2 regions of the Bradyrhizobium cedriense genome follow, and region 2 is predicted to be linked to the other one. Evidence: predicted binding sites of a transcription regulator. Region 2 holds the regulator's gene; the other holds the start of a gene.
The links. Region 2 encodes PhoB, which activates phosphate uptake and scavenging genes when phosphate is short. Its sites were predicted from a motif close to TGTCATNNANCTGTCAT; they were not measured.
Positions count from the first base shown of each region.

Region 1: the regulator PhoB is predicted to act here: its motif matches at 3,064-3,080, upstream of phnC (phosphonate ABC transporter ATP-binding protein).

Region 1 covers NZ_JBTSWB010000004.1:765,421-773,146, reverse strand. The annotation lists gene phnE (phosphonate ABC transporter, permease protein PhnE) at 1-135, opposite strand, end outside; gene phnE (phosphonate ABC transporter, permease protein PhnE) at 165-1,049, opposite strand; gene phnD (phosphonate ABC transporter substrate-binding protein) at 1,142-2,077, opposite strand; gene phnC (phosphonate ABC transporter ATP-binding protein) at 2,144-2,953, opposite strand; gene ACYCVF_RS20220 (transferase hexapeptide repeat family protein) at 3,127-3,798, shown strand; gene ACYCVF_RS20215 (alpha-D-ribose 1-methylphosphonate 5-triphosphate diphosphatase) at 3,795-4,988, shown strand; gene ACYCVF_RS20210 (DUF1045 domain-containing protein) at 5,007-5,705, shown strand; gene ACYCVF_RS20205 (hypothetical protein) at 5,715-6,302, opposite strand; gene ACYCVF_RS20200 (selenium-binding protein SBP56-related protein) at 6,386-7,726, opposite strand, start outside.
Region 2 covers NZ_JBTSWB010000004.1:576,337-584,062, forward strand. The annotation lists gene pstS (phosphate ABC transporter substrate-binding protein PstS) at 1-621, shown strand, start outside; gene pstC (phosphate ABC transporter permease subunit PstC) at 789-1,778, shown strand; gene pstA (phosphate ABC transporter permease PstA) at 1,783-2,628, shown strand; gene pstB (phosphate ABC transporter ATP-binding protein PstB) at 2,625-3,446, shown strand; gene phoU (phosphate signaling complex protein PhoU) at 3,458-4,174, shown strand; gene phoB (phosphate regulon transcriptional regulator PhoB) at 4,207-4,914, shown strand; gene ACYCVF_RS19345 (GcrA family cell cycle regulator) at 5,135-5,647, opposite strand; gene ACYCVF_RS19350 (acetylornithine transaminase) at 6,102-7,310, shown strand; gene argF (ornithine carbamoyltransferase) at 7,310-7,726, shown strand, end outside.

The DNA of each region.
Region 1 (7,726 bases), 190 kb from region 2:
GAAAAAGCGCGACGGCGAAAAGTCGAGATCGACGAGGCCGTAGATCAGGATCGCGAACGCCGCGACGATCATCGCGGGCGTCGCGAGCCGCGTCGCTGCCGGCCGGTCGAACACATCCGGATAGCGCGCACGCATCTGCGCGGTATCGAACTCCTGCGGAGCCTTCACGTCCGCGCCTCCTTACCGAACAGGCGGCCACGCAGCCAACCGGTGGTGATGTCGATGATGAAGACGGTGACGATGATGGTGAGCAGGATCGCGCTGACGTCCGAATAGTAGAACTTGCGGATGGCGACGACCAGCTCCTGACCGATGCCGCCGGCGCCGACGAAGCCCATCACCGAGGCTTCGCGGACGTTGATCTCGAAACGCAGCAGCGCGTAGCTGGCATAGCCGGCAGTGACCTGCGGCACGATCGCGAAGCGCATGCAGGCGAGCCAGCTCGCACCGGTCGACCGGATGCCCTCGACCGGTTTCATGTCGGCGTTCTCGACGATCTCCGAGAACAGCTTTCCGAGCGCGCCGGTGGAGTGGATCGCAATCGCCAGCACGCCCGCCATCGGGCCGAGACCGAAGGCGATGACGAAGATCAGCGCGAAGACGATGCCCGGAACCGTCCGGGCGAATTCGAGCAGGCGGCGCACGACGAAGCGCAGCCAGGGTGCAGGCGACGTATTCTCGGCCGCGAAAAAATTCAGCGCGAACGCGAGGGTCGCGCCGATCAGCGTGCCGACGTAGGAGATCAGCAGCGTCTCACCCAGCATCCTCAGCCATTTGCGCCAGCCCCACAGCCACTCGCCGACATCGGTCCAGACCCGCTGGCCGCTGTCGAGCGTGAGGATGCGATCGAAATAGCTGATGAAGTTGCCGAAATGGGTGAACAGCGTGCGCAAATTCACTTCCGCGCCGATCGCGGCGAGAAGCAGCGCGGCGGCAAAGATGACGGCGCCCAGCAACAGGCGGAGCCGCCTGCGCGCAACTGCCTGGCGATAGGCGGCATTGAGCACGGCGAGCTGCTGCTCGGGGAGGATCGAAACCGCTGTCGTCATCTGTCGAAACAGGTCCCTCAAAGAAGAAACAGGTCCCTCAAAGAAAGAGCCGGGTCCTCAGGGACCCGGCTCGAGTGCACCGTCCCGAGAACTCAGGACGCCTTCTTCTTACGCAGCGCATCGACGAACTTGATCAGCTCGATCGTGCCATCCCAGTCCTTGGTGGTGGCGGGATGAAAACCCTTCTTCTGGCCGTCGGAGAGACGGTCGAACGCCGCCTTGTCCTTGGTTGGCGCGTCGAAGAACGCCTTCGCAATCGCCGCCTTGGCATCTTCCGGCAGCTCGGAGTTATAGGCATAGGGGCCGTTGATGATCGGTGCGGACTTGTGGATGATACGGAAGTCATCCTTCTTCATCGCCGAGCCGTCGGCGTTCTTCAGCATGCCCTTGGTCAGCATCTGCGCCAGCGTGGAATCGTCGTCGCTGGTCCACTGGTTGGCCGCGACCTCGACCGTGCCCTGCGCCAGCGCCAGCATCGCGTTCTCGTGGCTGCCAGTGAAGACGACCTTGCTGAAATAGGTGTCGGCATCGTGGATGCCCATCTTGTCGAGTTCGAAACGCGGCACGTTGTTGCCCGAGGTCGAGTTCGGATCGACGAGACCGAGGTTCTTGCCCTTGAGCTGATCGAGGCTCTTGTAGGGGCTGCTCGCCTTGACGAAGAACACCGAATAGTAGCCGGTCGAGCCGTCGGCATTGATGTCGTTGGCGAAGGGGTCGGACTTGACGCCGGTCAGGCGGGCGCGCGCAAAGGCGGCCGAGCCGTAGCTGGCGACGTGAATATTGCCGGCGCGCTGGCCTTCGATCACTGCGGCATAGTCGTTGGCGATGCGCAGCGTGACCTTCACGCCGAGTTCCTTCGAGAGATAGGTCATGAACGGCGCCCAGCGCTCGGTAACGCCGGAGGCGTTCTCGGCCGGAACGACCGCGAAGGTCAGTTCGGGATATTTTGCCTTCCAGTCGTTCGCCGAGGCGGAGACCGTGAATGCGAGCGCGGCAGCACCGGCAAGGATTAATCTGCGAGTGATCATGATACCCTCTTCATCGGTTGGGGTCGGTTGACGCAAAAACTTGCAACGAAACAGGCGCGTCGCAACTCAGGCGGCCGCGGCCGTTCCGAGTGCCGGGACACCCTCAGGCGCCGGAACAGGCGTGCCGCCCATGACGTCGGCAGCTTCGAGATCATAGAGCTCGCGGGCAACGTGATCGGTCAGCTCAGCCGGTGCGCCGTCGAACACCACGCGCCCCTGCGCCATGCCGATGAGACGGTCGCAATAGCTGCGGGCAAGATCGAGCGAATGCAGGTTGCAGAGCACGGTGATGCCGAAATGCTTGTTGATGCGCAGAAGCGCATCCATGACGATCTTGGTGTTGCGCGGGTCGAGCGAGGCGATCGGCTCGTCGGCCAGAATAATATCGGGCTGCTGCACCAGGGCGCGGGCGATCGCGACGCGCTGCTGCTGCCCACCCGAGAGCTGATCGGCGCGCTGGGCGGCGAGCGAAGCGATGTCGAACTGCTCCAGCGCGGACATCGCCAGCGCCTTGTCCTGCTCGGGCCAGGCCTGCGTGAGGGAGCGCCAGGCCGGCATCGTCGCGAGGCGTCCCATCAGGACGTTGGTGAGAACATCGAGCCGGCCGACCAGATTGAACTGCTGGAAGATCATGGCCGAACGGGCTCGCCATTGCCGCAGTTCCTTGCCGCGCAAGGCGGTGACGTCCAGTCCGTCGAACAGGATGCGGCCCTGCGACGGCATTGCGAGGCGGTTGATCGTCCGCAGCAGGGTCGACTTGCCGGCGCCGGATCGCCCGATCACACCGACGAAGCCGCCGGCGGAAACTTGAAACGAAGCGTCGTCCACCGCGGCTTTCGCGCCGAAGCGACACGTCAGACCATCCACCACCAGCATGCAGGGCTCCAGAGTAGCTGGAGGCAACCGCTAACGCCCATGCTTAACACTTGTGTGACAGCACCATTGCAGTGCGGCAATCAAGCAGGCGTCATCCACTGTCATCGTGACGTCATGCTATCGTCATCAAGTCACTCGAAGAGAAATTCCCCGCCCTCCGCCTTGGATACAACATGGCCGCCAAAGCTCTTTCGGTTCAGCCGACCATAGATCCCTCCGCCAAGCTCCACGAGACCAGGCTGGGCGCCTATACCGAGGTTGGCGCGCGCACGATCCTGCATGAAGTGGCGATGGGTGATTACTCCTACGTCGTCAACGACGCTCAGATCACCTACACCACCATCGGAAAATTCTGCTCGATCGCGGCGATGACGCGCATCAATCCCGGCAATCATCCGATGCACCGCGCGACACAGGCGCACTTCACCTACCGTTCCAGCGCCTATTTCGAAGGTGAGAGCGACGACGCCGAGTTCTTCGACTGGCGGCGCCAGCATCATATCCATATCGGCCACGACGTCTGGATCGGCCATGGCGCGATCGTCCTGCCGGGCCGCAACATCGGCACCGGCGCGGTGATCGCCGCCGGTGCCATCGTCACCAAGGACGTGCCGGCCTACACGATCGTCGCCGGCAATCCGGCACGCATCGTGCGGCGGCGGTTCTCGGAGGAGATCGCCGGACGGCTCGCCAAGCTCGCCTGGTGGGACTGGGATCACGACAAATTGCGCGAGGCGCTGCCCGATTTCCGCAAGCTCGGGATTGAAGATTTTCTTTCGACATACGAAGCACGGGCGAACTCTCTCACCAATTCTCCCGCCAGCAAACGAAACGCGGTCGCGTGACAGACATCTTCCTCGAAGGCGGCCGAACCCTGATCGGCGCCGAGTTCGTCGAAACCTCGCTTCTCGTATCGGGAACGGACATCGCGCAGATCGATGCTTCGCGCGGCCGTGCACGGCTGGCGATCGACGCCCGCGACCTGCTGGTGCTGCCCGGCATGGTCGATCTGCATGGCGACGCCTTCGAGCGGCAGATGATGCCGCGCGCCGGCGTCGATTTCCCGATCGACGTCGCGCTCGCCGACAGCGACCGCCAGGCGATCGGCAACGGCATCACCACCGTCTTTCACGCCACGACCTGCTCCTGGGAGCCGGGCCTGCGCAGCGCCGGCAATGCGCGCGCCCTGATGGAGGCGATCGAGCGGCAGCGTCCGCAATTCGCGGCCGACACCCGCTTCCATCTGCGCCATGAGACCTACAATCTCGACGCCGAGGCCGAGATCACCCAGTGGCTCGCCGCGGGCCGCGTCGACCTGTTCGCCTTCAACGACCACATGGACGGCACCGTCGCCGACATGGCCAGGCCGCGCAAGCGCAACCGCATGGTGGAGCGTACCGGCCTTTCAAGCGAAGAATTCGACCGGCTGGTCGAGCGCATCGTTTCGCGCGCCGATGAGGTGCCTGCTTCGGTGTCGCGCCTCGCCGCGTCAGCCCGCGCGGCCGAGGTGCGAATGCTGTCGCACGATGACGCAACACCGGCCATGCGCCGGGAGTTTCGCGATCTCGGCGCTGACATCGCGGAGTTTCCGATCAACGAGGAAACGGCGCGCGCGGCAGCGAACCACGGCGATGCCATCGTTTACGGCGCGCCGAACGTCGTGCGCGGCGGCAGTCACACCGGCTGGACCAAGGCATCCGACATGATCGCCAAGGGGCTCTGCTCGGTGCTGGCCTCGGACTATTATTATCCCGCACAGCTGCTCGCCGCGTTCCGCCTCGCCAACGACGGCGTGGTGCCGCTGGCAGCGGCCTGGGATCTGGTTTCTGACGGCCCCGCCCGCGCAACTGGACTTACCGATCGCGGTGTGCTCGCGGAGGGACGCCGCGCCGACATTCTCCTCGTCGACGACGGCGTGAAGCTGCGGCCGCGGCTGATCGCGGTGATCTCGGGCGGCAAGCTCGTCCATCTCACCGACGCGACAAGGCTGCTCACTGCTGTGGCGGCACCGCGCGAGGCTGTCGTCGCGGCGTAAATTGGCTATGCTGAGGTGATGACAGGCTTTCCCCGCTACGCGATCTATTTCGCCGACGGCGCCGACGGCGCCCTCTCCCGCTTCGGCGCCGAGCTGCTCGGCTATGACGCCCGCACGGGCGACGAAGTGCCGTTCCCGCGCGAAGCGCTGCAGATTGCTCCGGACTGGCGCGACATCAGCACCGATCCGCGCAAATACGGCTTTCATGCCACGCTGAAGGCGCCGATGACGCTGGTATCAGGCAGGACCGAGGCCGAGCTCATGGCGACCTGCGCGACGTTCGCCGGCAAGAGGCGAACAATTCCAGTGATCCGCCCTGTCGTCGATGCCATCAGCGGCTTCATCGCCGTCATTCCCGCCGAGCCGGTCGACGCGCTTCAGCAATTTGCCTCCGATTGCGTTCGTGAATTCGACTCCTTCCGCGCGGCCCTCACTGCGGAAGATCGTGCGCGGCGCAAGCCCGAAAAACTCACCGAGCAGCAGCGCGACTATCTCGACCGCTGGGGCTACCCCTACGTGATGGAGGAGTTCCGCTTCCACATGACGCTCACCGGCCGGCTGGACGCAGAGCGACGCGGGCCGATTCTGGAGATGTTGCGGACCCGGTTTGCATCGCTTCGTCTCGGCGCGCTGGCGATCGACCATCTCGCACTGTTCAAGCAGGACGAGGCGAAGGCCCGCTTCCGCATCATCGGCGAGTGGGCGTTGACGCGGTAGGCCTCACCGTCAGCTCCCAAGATTGAAGGCGAGCGCAACGGCGCCGACCAGGACGAGGCTGGTCGCCCAAACAGCATCCAGATTGAACCAGCTTCGCGAGACGAACCTCAACCCCAGATAGCGGTAGACCAGCCAAGCCAGACATCCGCCGGCGCCGACCATGGCGGCAACGTGCACCAGGGACACCAGCGCCGCCATCCCGACACTTGCCTTCATCAACTCGCCCGCTGCCTCATGTCCGGCATCGAGCTCGAAGGCCTGGCAGAGTCCAAGATAGATCGGCACAAGCATCAGGGCGGCGCCGTGAGCAATGGCGACGGCGAACGACCAGAGCACCAATTGCGTCGGCGGAATTCGTGCCAGTGCGCGCGGATGGCGCCGAATGATCAACCGATAGGCCCCGAAGCCGATGACGAGAAGGCTCGCACTGATCTGGATCGGACGCTGCCACTCCGCCAGCACGAGCAGGAACGCGAATGGCAGCAGCACGAGAAACGTTGCGAGCAGATGCCCGGCCGACAGGGCCCACAAGGCGCGGAAAAGCGCGCGCGGGCTCTTGTCCATGAGCCCGGCCGAAACGGCGAGCGGCCACCCCATGCCCGGATTGACTCCGTGATAGAGACCGCTCGCAACGAGAGCGAGCCACAGCCAGCCGAGTGCCGGGCTCGCGTGCCCCCAATCTAGACCGACGGATAGCAAAAGGAATCCGTCGAACAATCGCCGCCCTCGAGCCTGATCTGGTGCGCACGATATCCGTCGGGGAAGCTTACGAAATAGTCCCTGTCGAGTTCGAGGCCGCCGTTGCGACCGACATTGGCCATCACCTCCACGCCCGGGACCCCATCGGGATAGAACTGGTCATCCCAGGTGGAATAGAGCGAATTGGTCCAGTACACGCGCTTGCCGTCGCGGCTGATCTCGACCATCTGTGGACCCGCCGCAAAGGACTTGCCGTTCGGATGAGGCGTGCGGCGGGCGATACCGCCGATATGGACCGAGCCTGCAAGTTTCGGCTTGCGCGGATCACTGACGTCGTACTGGCGCATTTCACCCGTGCCCCAGCACGAGACATAGAGAAACCGGTCATCCATCGACAGGTCGATGTCGGTCACCAGCGGCGGTACGGCACCGAAGCCCTGGAGCAGCGGCGGGAGCTTCTCTTTTGGCGCGGGCTCTGGCGGGATCGTCGCGGTCTTCTCCGCGTGGAATTTCCCGCCTTCGCGCCACCACGTCCAGATCGATGCTTCGAGATTCGTGGTGTCGACCACGACGCCTACGAAGCCGTACTCGCGAACCGGATCGTGCGCCGGTCGTACCTCCAGCGCCATTTGATGATTGGCGCCGAGATCGATGGTCTGGACGTTGCGACGTGCGCGAAGATCCCAGAAATGGAGACGATGTCCGTACTTGTTCGCAAGCAGATCTTCCGGGACGATCCCGTTCTCGAACTGCGGCGGCAACGCCCATTCGCTCGTCACCATGTAATCGCGCGGCAGATTCCACCAGAAATCATAATGCAGCGTCTGTGGACCGCGGTCGATCTCCCATCGTCCGAGGACCTCGAACGTCTCGCAATCCATGATGAAGACGCCTGGAGGCCCGTTGGTGCCGTCCTTGCCGCCGCCACCCAGCGTGCTGACGTAAATGCCGTCCGGCCCGCAATGGATCGTGTGTGGCCGCGAATAGCCGGTCTTCCTGAAGACTTCCTCCGGCTCGATGATCTTGTGGATCTTGGCTTGGGTCGGATCGGGCTTGGTATCGATGATGTAGATGCGCGACGAGCGCAGCCCGGGAATGATGAGATAGCGCCGCTCGATGAAGGCATGTCCGGCGAGTGGCGACAAGGCGGAGGAGCAGGCATTCCAGCCGAAGTGATGAAACTCATCGCCCTTGTTGGGCATCGTCACCGTGTGGACGATTTGGCTATAGGTGGGCGATCCCGGTTTGACGTCGATGACCGCGAGAGCATCCGGCTTTGAGAAGTCCGGACTAAGCAGCAACGTATAGGCAAAGTTCTCCGC
Region 2 (7,726 bases):
TGGGACGATGCCGCGATCAAGAAGCTCAATCCGAACGTGAAGCTGCCGTCGGAAGCCATCACCGTTGTCCGCCGCTCGGACGGCTCGGGCACCACCTTCAACTTCACCAACTACCTCTCCAAGGCCAGCGCGGACTGGAAGAGCAAGGTCGGCGAGGGCACCGCGGTCGAGTGGCCGGTCGGCGTCGGCGCCAAGGGCAACGAAGGCGTGTCGGGCAACATCGGCCAGACCAAGAACTCGATCGGCTATGTCGAGTACGCCTATGCCAAGCAGAACAAGCTGACCTACACCGGCCTCGTCAACAAGGCGGGCAAGACGGTGCAGCCGACCGTCGAAGCCTTCCAGGCCGCCGCCTCCAACGCCGATTGGGCCAAGGCTCCCGGCTACTACGTCATCCTGACCGACCAGCCCGGCGACAAGTCCTGGCCGATCACCGCGGCGACCTTCATCCTCATGCATAAGTCTGCCACCGACAAGGCGGCCTCGCAGGAAGCCATCAAGTTCTTCCGCTGGGCCTTCAAGAGCGGCGGCAAGATGGCAGAGGAGCTCGATTACATCCCGATGCCCGACAGCGTCGTCCAGCAGATCGAGAAGACCTGGGCTGCCGAGATCAAGAGCTAAGGCGCTCTTCTGTTCCGGAAGGCGGTGCGGCGCGAAGGCCGCGCCGTCGCTCGGATCCCGCGAACGACCGTCCTCCGGACCAATCTCGCGATCCGCGAGCGTCCGGAGCACGAGACCAGCGACCTAGAAAACGTTATCATTCAGTACAGGGGATCGGCGTGGCAGAAATGGCTGTCGAGAGCAATGTGATTGATGCCGCCGGACCATATGACCGCGCCAAAGCGTTGAGCGCGTTCAAGCTGGGTGACGTCACCTTCTACTGGATAACGCGGCTCTCCGCGATCTCGGTGCTGCTCATCCTCGGCGGCATCATCATTTCGCTGATCGTCGGCGCCTTCCCGGCGATCAAGGAATACGGCCTTTCGTTCCTGTGGACGCAGCGCTGGGCGCCGTCGGCCGATCCGCCGGTGCTCGGCGCGCTCGGGCCGATGTACGGCACGCTCGTCACCTCCTTCATCGCGATGCTGATCGCCATTCCGGTCGGCTTGGGCATCGCGATCTTCCTCACCGAGCTCTGCCCGCAATGGCTGCGCCGCCCGATCGGCATGGCGATCGAGCTGCTCGCCGGCATTCCTTCGATCATCTACGGCATGTGGGGCTTCTTCGTGCTGGGCCCCTTCCTGGCCAACAGCTTCCAGCCCTTCATGATCAAGGTCTTCGACGGCGTTCCCGTGCTGGGGGCGATCTTCGCGGGTCCCCCGTCCTATCTCAGCCTTTTCAATGCCGCGCTGATCCTCGCCATCATGGTGCTGCCCTTCATCACCTCGATCTCGGTGGACGTGTTCAAGACGGTGCCGCCCGTGCTCAAGGAAGCCGCCTATGGCGTCGGCTGCACAACATGGGAAGTCGTCCGCAGCGTGGTGATCCCGTACACCCGTGTCGGCATCATCGGCGGCGTCATGCTGGCGCTGGGCCGCGCGCTCGGCGAGACCATGGCGGTGACCTTCATCATAGGCAACTCGTTCCGCATCTCCTCGTCGATCTTCGCGCCAGGCACCACGATCTCCGCGGCCATCGCCTCCGAATTCGCCGAGAGCGACGGCTTGCACCAGTCCGGCCTGATCCTGCTCGGTCTACTGTTGTTCGTGCTGACGTTCTTCGTGCTCGCAGCCGCGCGGCTGATGCTGATGCGCCTGGAAACCAAGGCCGGGAAGTGAAGCCATGAACCCGATTTATTCGCGCCGCCGCCGCTGGGACATCGTCATCCGCGGCCTCTGCATGGCAGCCGCCGCCTTCGGCGTCACCTGGCTCGCCCTGATCCTCGCCACGCTGCTTTACAACGGCCTCGCCGGTCTGAACCTGCAGATCTTCACCGAGAACACGCCGCCGCCCGGATCGAGCGAGGGCGGCCTGCTCAACGCCATCGTCGGCTCCCTCATCATGACCGTGATCGGCGTCGGCATCGGCGCGCCGCTCGGCCTGTTCGCCGGCACCTATCTCGCCGAATATGGCCGCAACGACAGGCTGACCTCGGTGATCCGCTTCATCAACGACATCCTGCTCTCGGCGCCGTCGATCATCATCGGCCTGTTCATCTACGGCGCGGTCGTGGTGCCGATGCGGAGCTTCTCGGCGATCGCAGGCGCGCTGGCGCTGGCCGTGATCGTGATCCCGGTCGTGGTGCGCACCACCGAGGACATGCTTCTGCTGGTGCCGAATCCGCTGCGCGAAGCCGCCAGCGCACTGGGCTTGCCGCGCTCGCTGGTGATCAAGCGGATCGCCTATCGCGCCGCGCGCTCCGGCCTCATCACCGGCGTGCTGCTCGCCACCGCCCGCGTCGCCGGCGAGACCGCGCCGCTGCTGTTCACCGCGCTGTCCAACCAGTTCTTCAGCCTCAGCCTGAACAAGACGATGGCCAACCTGCCGGTCACCATCAACAACTTCGTGCAGAGCCCCTACGCCTACTGGAAGCAGCTCGCCTGGAGCGGTGCGTTGCTGATCACCCTGACCGTGCTTGCCCTGAACATTGGCGCCCGCATCCTCGGGGCCGAGAGGACTGCAAAATGAGTGAAATGTCTGTTTCCGTAAGTGCGCCGGTCGTTCATCCGGGCTCGCAGCCGCTGCCCGAGGCGCCCGCCAAGGTCACTGCGCGCAACCTGAACTTCTATTATGGTGAACACCACGCGCTGAAGAACATCAACCTGGCGCTCGGCACCAATCGCGTTACGGCGTTCATCGGTCCGTCGGGCTGCGGCAAGTCGACCCTGCTGCGCATCTTCAACCGGATGTACGATCTGTATCCGGGGCAGCGCGCCACCGGTCAGCTCATGCTCGACCAGACCAACATCCTCGATCCCAAGCTCGATCTCAATCTGCTGCGTGCGCGGGTCGGCATGGTGTTCCAGAAGCCGACGCCGTTCCCGATGACGATCTATGAGAACATCGCCTTCGGAATCCGCCTCTACGAGAAGATCTCGAAGTCCGAGATGGATGACCGGGTCGAGAAGGCGCTGCGCGGCGGCGCGCTGTGGAACGAGGTCAAGGACAAGCTCAATGCCTCCGGCCTGTCGCTCTCCGGCGGCCAGCAGCAGCGCCTCTGCATCGCCCGCACCGTCGCCGTGCGGCCCGAGGTGATCCTGTTCGACGAGCCCTGCTCGGCGCTCGACCCGATCTCGACCGCCAAGGTCGAGGAGCTGATCCAGGAATTGTCCGAGAACTACACCATCGCGATCGTCACCCACAACATGCAGCAGGCGGCGCGCGTCTCCGACAAGACCGCCTTCATGTATCTCGGCGAGTTGATCGAGTTCGACGACACCAGCAAGATCTTCACGTCGCCGAGCGACCGGCGCACGCAGGATTACATCACCGGCCGGTTCGGTTGAGGAGACGGAATATGGGTTCTGAACATACCGCGAAAGCCTTCGACACCGATCTCCAGGAGCTCACCCGTCTGGTCGCCGAGATGGGCGGCATCGCCGAGCGCATGATCGTCGATTCCGTGGACGCGCTGATCCGCCGCGACGTCGCGCTCGGGCAGCGCGTCGTCACCATCGACGTCGAGCTCGACGGGCTGCAGAAGCGCATCGAGGAGCGCGCCGTGCTCACCATCGCCCGCCGCCAGCCGATGGCGGTCGATTTGCGCGAGATCGTCGGCGCCATGCGCGTCGCGACCGATCTCGAGCGGATCGGCGACCTCGCCAAGAACATGGGCAAGCGCGTCGCGGCGCTCGAGACGGACTTCCATCCGCTCAAACTGTTCCGCGGCCTGGAACATATGACTGACCTCGTGCAACAGCAGGTCAAGTCCGTGCTGGACGCCTATGCCGCGCACGATCTGCCGGCGGCGATGGCGGTGTGGAAGGGCGACGAGGAAGTCGACGCCATCTGCACCTCGTTGTTCCGCGAGCTCCTCACCTACATGATGGAGGATCCGCGCAACATCTCGTTCTGCATCCACCTGATGTTCTGTGCCAAGAACATCGAGCGGATCGGCGACCACGCCACCAACATCGCCGAGACCGTGTTCTACATGATCGAGGGGCAGACGATCACCGACAAGCGGCCGAAGGGCGACATGACGAACTTCGCCACGACGGTGCCGAATACCTAAACGGTGCCGAATACCTAAGGAGCGACGACAACATGGGCGCACGCATTATGGTGGTTGAGGACGAGGAAGCTCTCACCGAGCTTCTTCGCTACAACCTCGAAGGCGACGGCTATGACGTCGAGACGGTGATGCGCGGCGATGACGCCGACACCCGCCTCAAGGAGCACATTCCCGATCTGATCGTGCTCGACTGGATGCTGCCTGGCCTGTCGGGCATCGAACTGTGCCGACGGCTTCGGACCCGCCCCGAAACCAAGCAGCTCCCGATCATCATGCTGACCGCGCGTGGCGAGGAGAGTGAGCGGGTGCGGGGTCTTGCCACCGGCGCCGACGACTACATCGTCAAGCCGTTCTCGGTGCCGGAGCTGCTCGCGCGCGTGAAGGGCCTGCTCAGGCGCGCCAGCCCCGAGCGGCTCGCTACCGTGCTCGCCTATGGCGACATCGAGCTCGATCGCGACAAGCGCCGCGTGGCGCGCTCGGGCCGGCCAATCGATCTCGGCCCGACCGAATATCGTCTGCTGGAGTTCTTCCTGGAGCATCCCGGGCGCGTGTTCTCGCGCGAGCAGCTGCTCGACAGCGTCTGGGGTCGCGACATCTACATCGACGAGCGTACCGTCGACGTCCATATCGGCCGCCTGCGCAAGCTGCTCAATCTCGGCCGCGAGCAGGATCCGATCCGCACGGTCCGCGGCGCCGGCTATGCGCTGGACGACCGGTTTGCGAAGGCGGAGCAGACTTAGGGTTTGCTCAGGCAGACGTGATTGAGCGGGCTGCCACGGCATCCTCCGATGTCGTCCCTGCGAACGCAGGGACCCATAACCACAGGACGTGGTTTGGCGAAGACTCGGAGTGACGATCCCGCGATAATTGTACCCCGGGACTACGGGTCCCTGCGTTCGCAGGGACGACATCCAATGTGTTGAGACGTCTTTGCGCTACGACTGGCCGCGCGCGCCGGGCTCAGCGCGGACCCGGCTTCGCCGGCGCACGGCGGCGATCCGCCGCGGGCTGATAGGCCACGCGCGAATGCTGAGCGCAGTAGGGCAGGCCGGAGAGCGCCTTGCCGCCGCAGAAGAAGAAATCCGGGCTCGAGGGGTCGCCGACCGGCCAGTGGCAGGTCGCCTCGTTCAATTCCAGCAGCGACAGCCGCTGGCTCATCGGCACGACGTTGTCGTAGGTGACAGGCTCGGCCTCCACCTCGACCTCGAAGGCCTGCGCCAGTGCGGTGTTGCCGCGCGAAACGGGGCGGGTCACCCGCATCATGTGCTGCGCGGGCCGCGCCTTGCGCGGCCGGGGCGCTGCCGATGAAGGGCTTTTGGCGCGGCCGGACAGGCCGAGCCGGTGCACTTTGCCGATCACGGCGTTGCGGGTCACATTGCCGAGCTCTGCCGCGATCTGGCTGGCCGAAAGTCCGGCCTCCCAGAGCTTTTTCAGCTGCTCGACGCGATCATCGGACCAGGTCAAAACCGTCATTGCACCCTTTCCTTCGCTGCGCGGCTGCCATCCTGGGGCCTTCGCAGCGAATGCCTAAGCCTTGAAAACCCGTGCCCCCAGAATCCCTTAAGGCTCGCCGGGCGCGCTCAAAACGCCCGAACGTTACGCCGGTACATGAGGACTCTTGGGATCAGAACCGCTGCACGAGATGTCGTATCTGACAATTCAAACGCTACAATATGGCGTGACTCCCGCGCAAGAGTCCGCCGACTCGCTTCCACATGTTCCGTGGTGAAAACCCCGCAAAATCGGCACCGCAAGACTACGGAGTCAGCGTTTCGCGAGGCTTTCCGGACGGCATTGACACCCGTTTTGCCAAGCATAAGATAGTGCCACGTGCCGCCCTTAAAAGGCGGCACGTTTCGTTTTCCGGGCCGGTCAATGGTGCGTTGCGAGTGCACGCTTCACGCCGTCCGCAACATCAAGTGACGTCATGACTAACAGCGCCGCGCCGCATTTGCTCCCCGTTTTCGCCAGGGCCGACCTCGGTTTCGAACGCGGCGAAGGCTGCTGGCTGATCGCGACCAATGGGGATCGATATCTGGATTTCACCTCTGGCGTGGCGGTGAATGCGCTCGGCCATGTCCATCCCGCGCTGGTCAAGGCGTTGCAGGAGCAGGCGACGAAGCTCTGGCACATGTCGAACCTGTTCCAGAGCCCGGACGGCGAGAAGCTCGCAAGCCGCCTCTGCAACGAGAGCTTTGCCGACTTCGTATTCTTCTGCAATTCCGGTGCGGAGGCGCTGGAAGGCGTGATCAAGCTGGTGCGCCACCATCACTTCTCCAAGGGGCATCCGGAACGTTACCGCATGATCACCTTCGAGGGCGCCTTCCATGGCCGCACGCTGGCAACGCTCGCTGCCACCGGATCTGCAAAATACCTCGAGGGCTTCGGTCCGCCGATGGACGGCTTCGACCAGGTGCCCCATGGCGACCTGGAAGCTGTGAAGAAGGCGATCGGCCCGCACACCGCCGGCATCCTGATCGAGCCGATCCAGGGCGAGGGGGGCGTTCGCTCTGCGCCTCCCGCCTTCCTGAAGGCGCTGCGCGAGCTCTGCAATGAGCGCGGCCTGTTGCTCGCCTTCGATGAGGTGCAGACGGGCATGGGCCGCACCGGCGAACTCTTTGCGTACAAGCGCACCGGTGTCACACCTGACGTGATGTCGCTCGCCAAGGCGCTCGGCGGCGGCTTCCCGATCGGGGCGGTGCTGGCCACCTCGGAGGCCGCTTCCGGCATGGGGCCTGGGTCGCATGGCTCCACTTTCGGCGGCAATCCGCTCGCGATCTCGGCTGCGAACGCCGTGCTCGACGTCATGCTCAAGCCGGGCTTCTTCGATCACGTGCAAAAGATGTCGTTGCTGCTGAAGCAGAAGCTTGCCTCCGTGATCGACCGTCATCCCGACGTCGTCAGCGAGGTGCGCGGGGAGGGGCTCCTGATCGGCATCAAGGCCGTCGTGCCCTCGGGCGATCTCGTCGCGGCGTTGCGCGCCGAGAAATTGCTCACCGTCGGGGCCGGCGACAATGTCGTGCGCTTCCTGCCGCCTTTGATCGTCACCGAGGCCGAGATCGAGGACAGCGTCGCGCGGCTCGAACGTGCCTGTGCTGCGATCTCGTCCGGTCAGACCAAGCGGGCGGCAAGCTGATGAGCAAGTCGCCAAAGCATTTCCTCGATATCAACGAGCTGCCGCTGTCGGAGCTCAAACGCATGCTCGCCGCATCGTCCGCGATGAAGGCCAAGCAGAAGGCGCAGCAGCCGGTCAGGCCGCTCGAAGGCAAGACGCTGGCGATGATCTTCGAGCGGCCCTCGACCCGGACGCGGGTGTCGTTCGACGTCGGCATGCGCCAGCTCGGCGGCGAGGCGATCATGCTCACCGGCGCCGAGATGCAGCTCGGCCGCGGCGAGACCATCGCCGACACGGCGCGCGTGCTCTCGCGCTATGTCGACGCCATCATGATCCGCATCCTCAACCACGATGCATTGCTGGAGCTTGCGGCCAACGCCACCGTGCCCGTCATCAACGGCCTGACGCGTCGCTCGCATCCCTGCCAGGTGATGGCC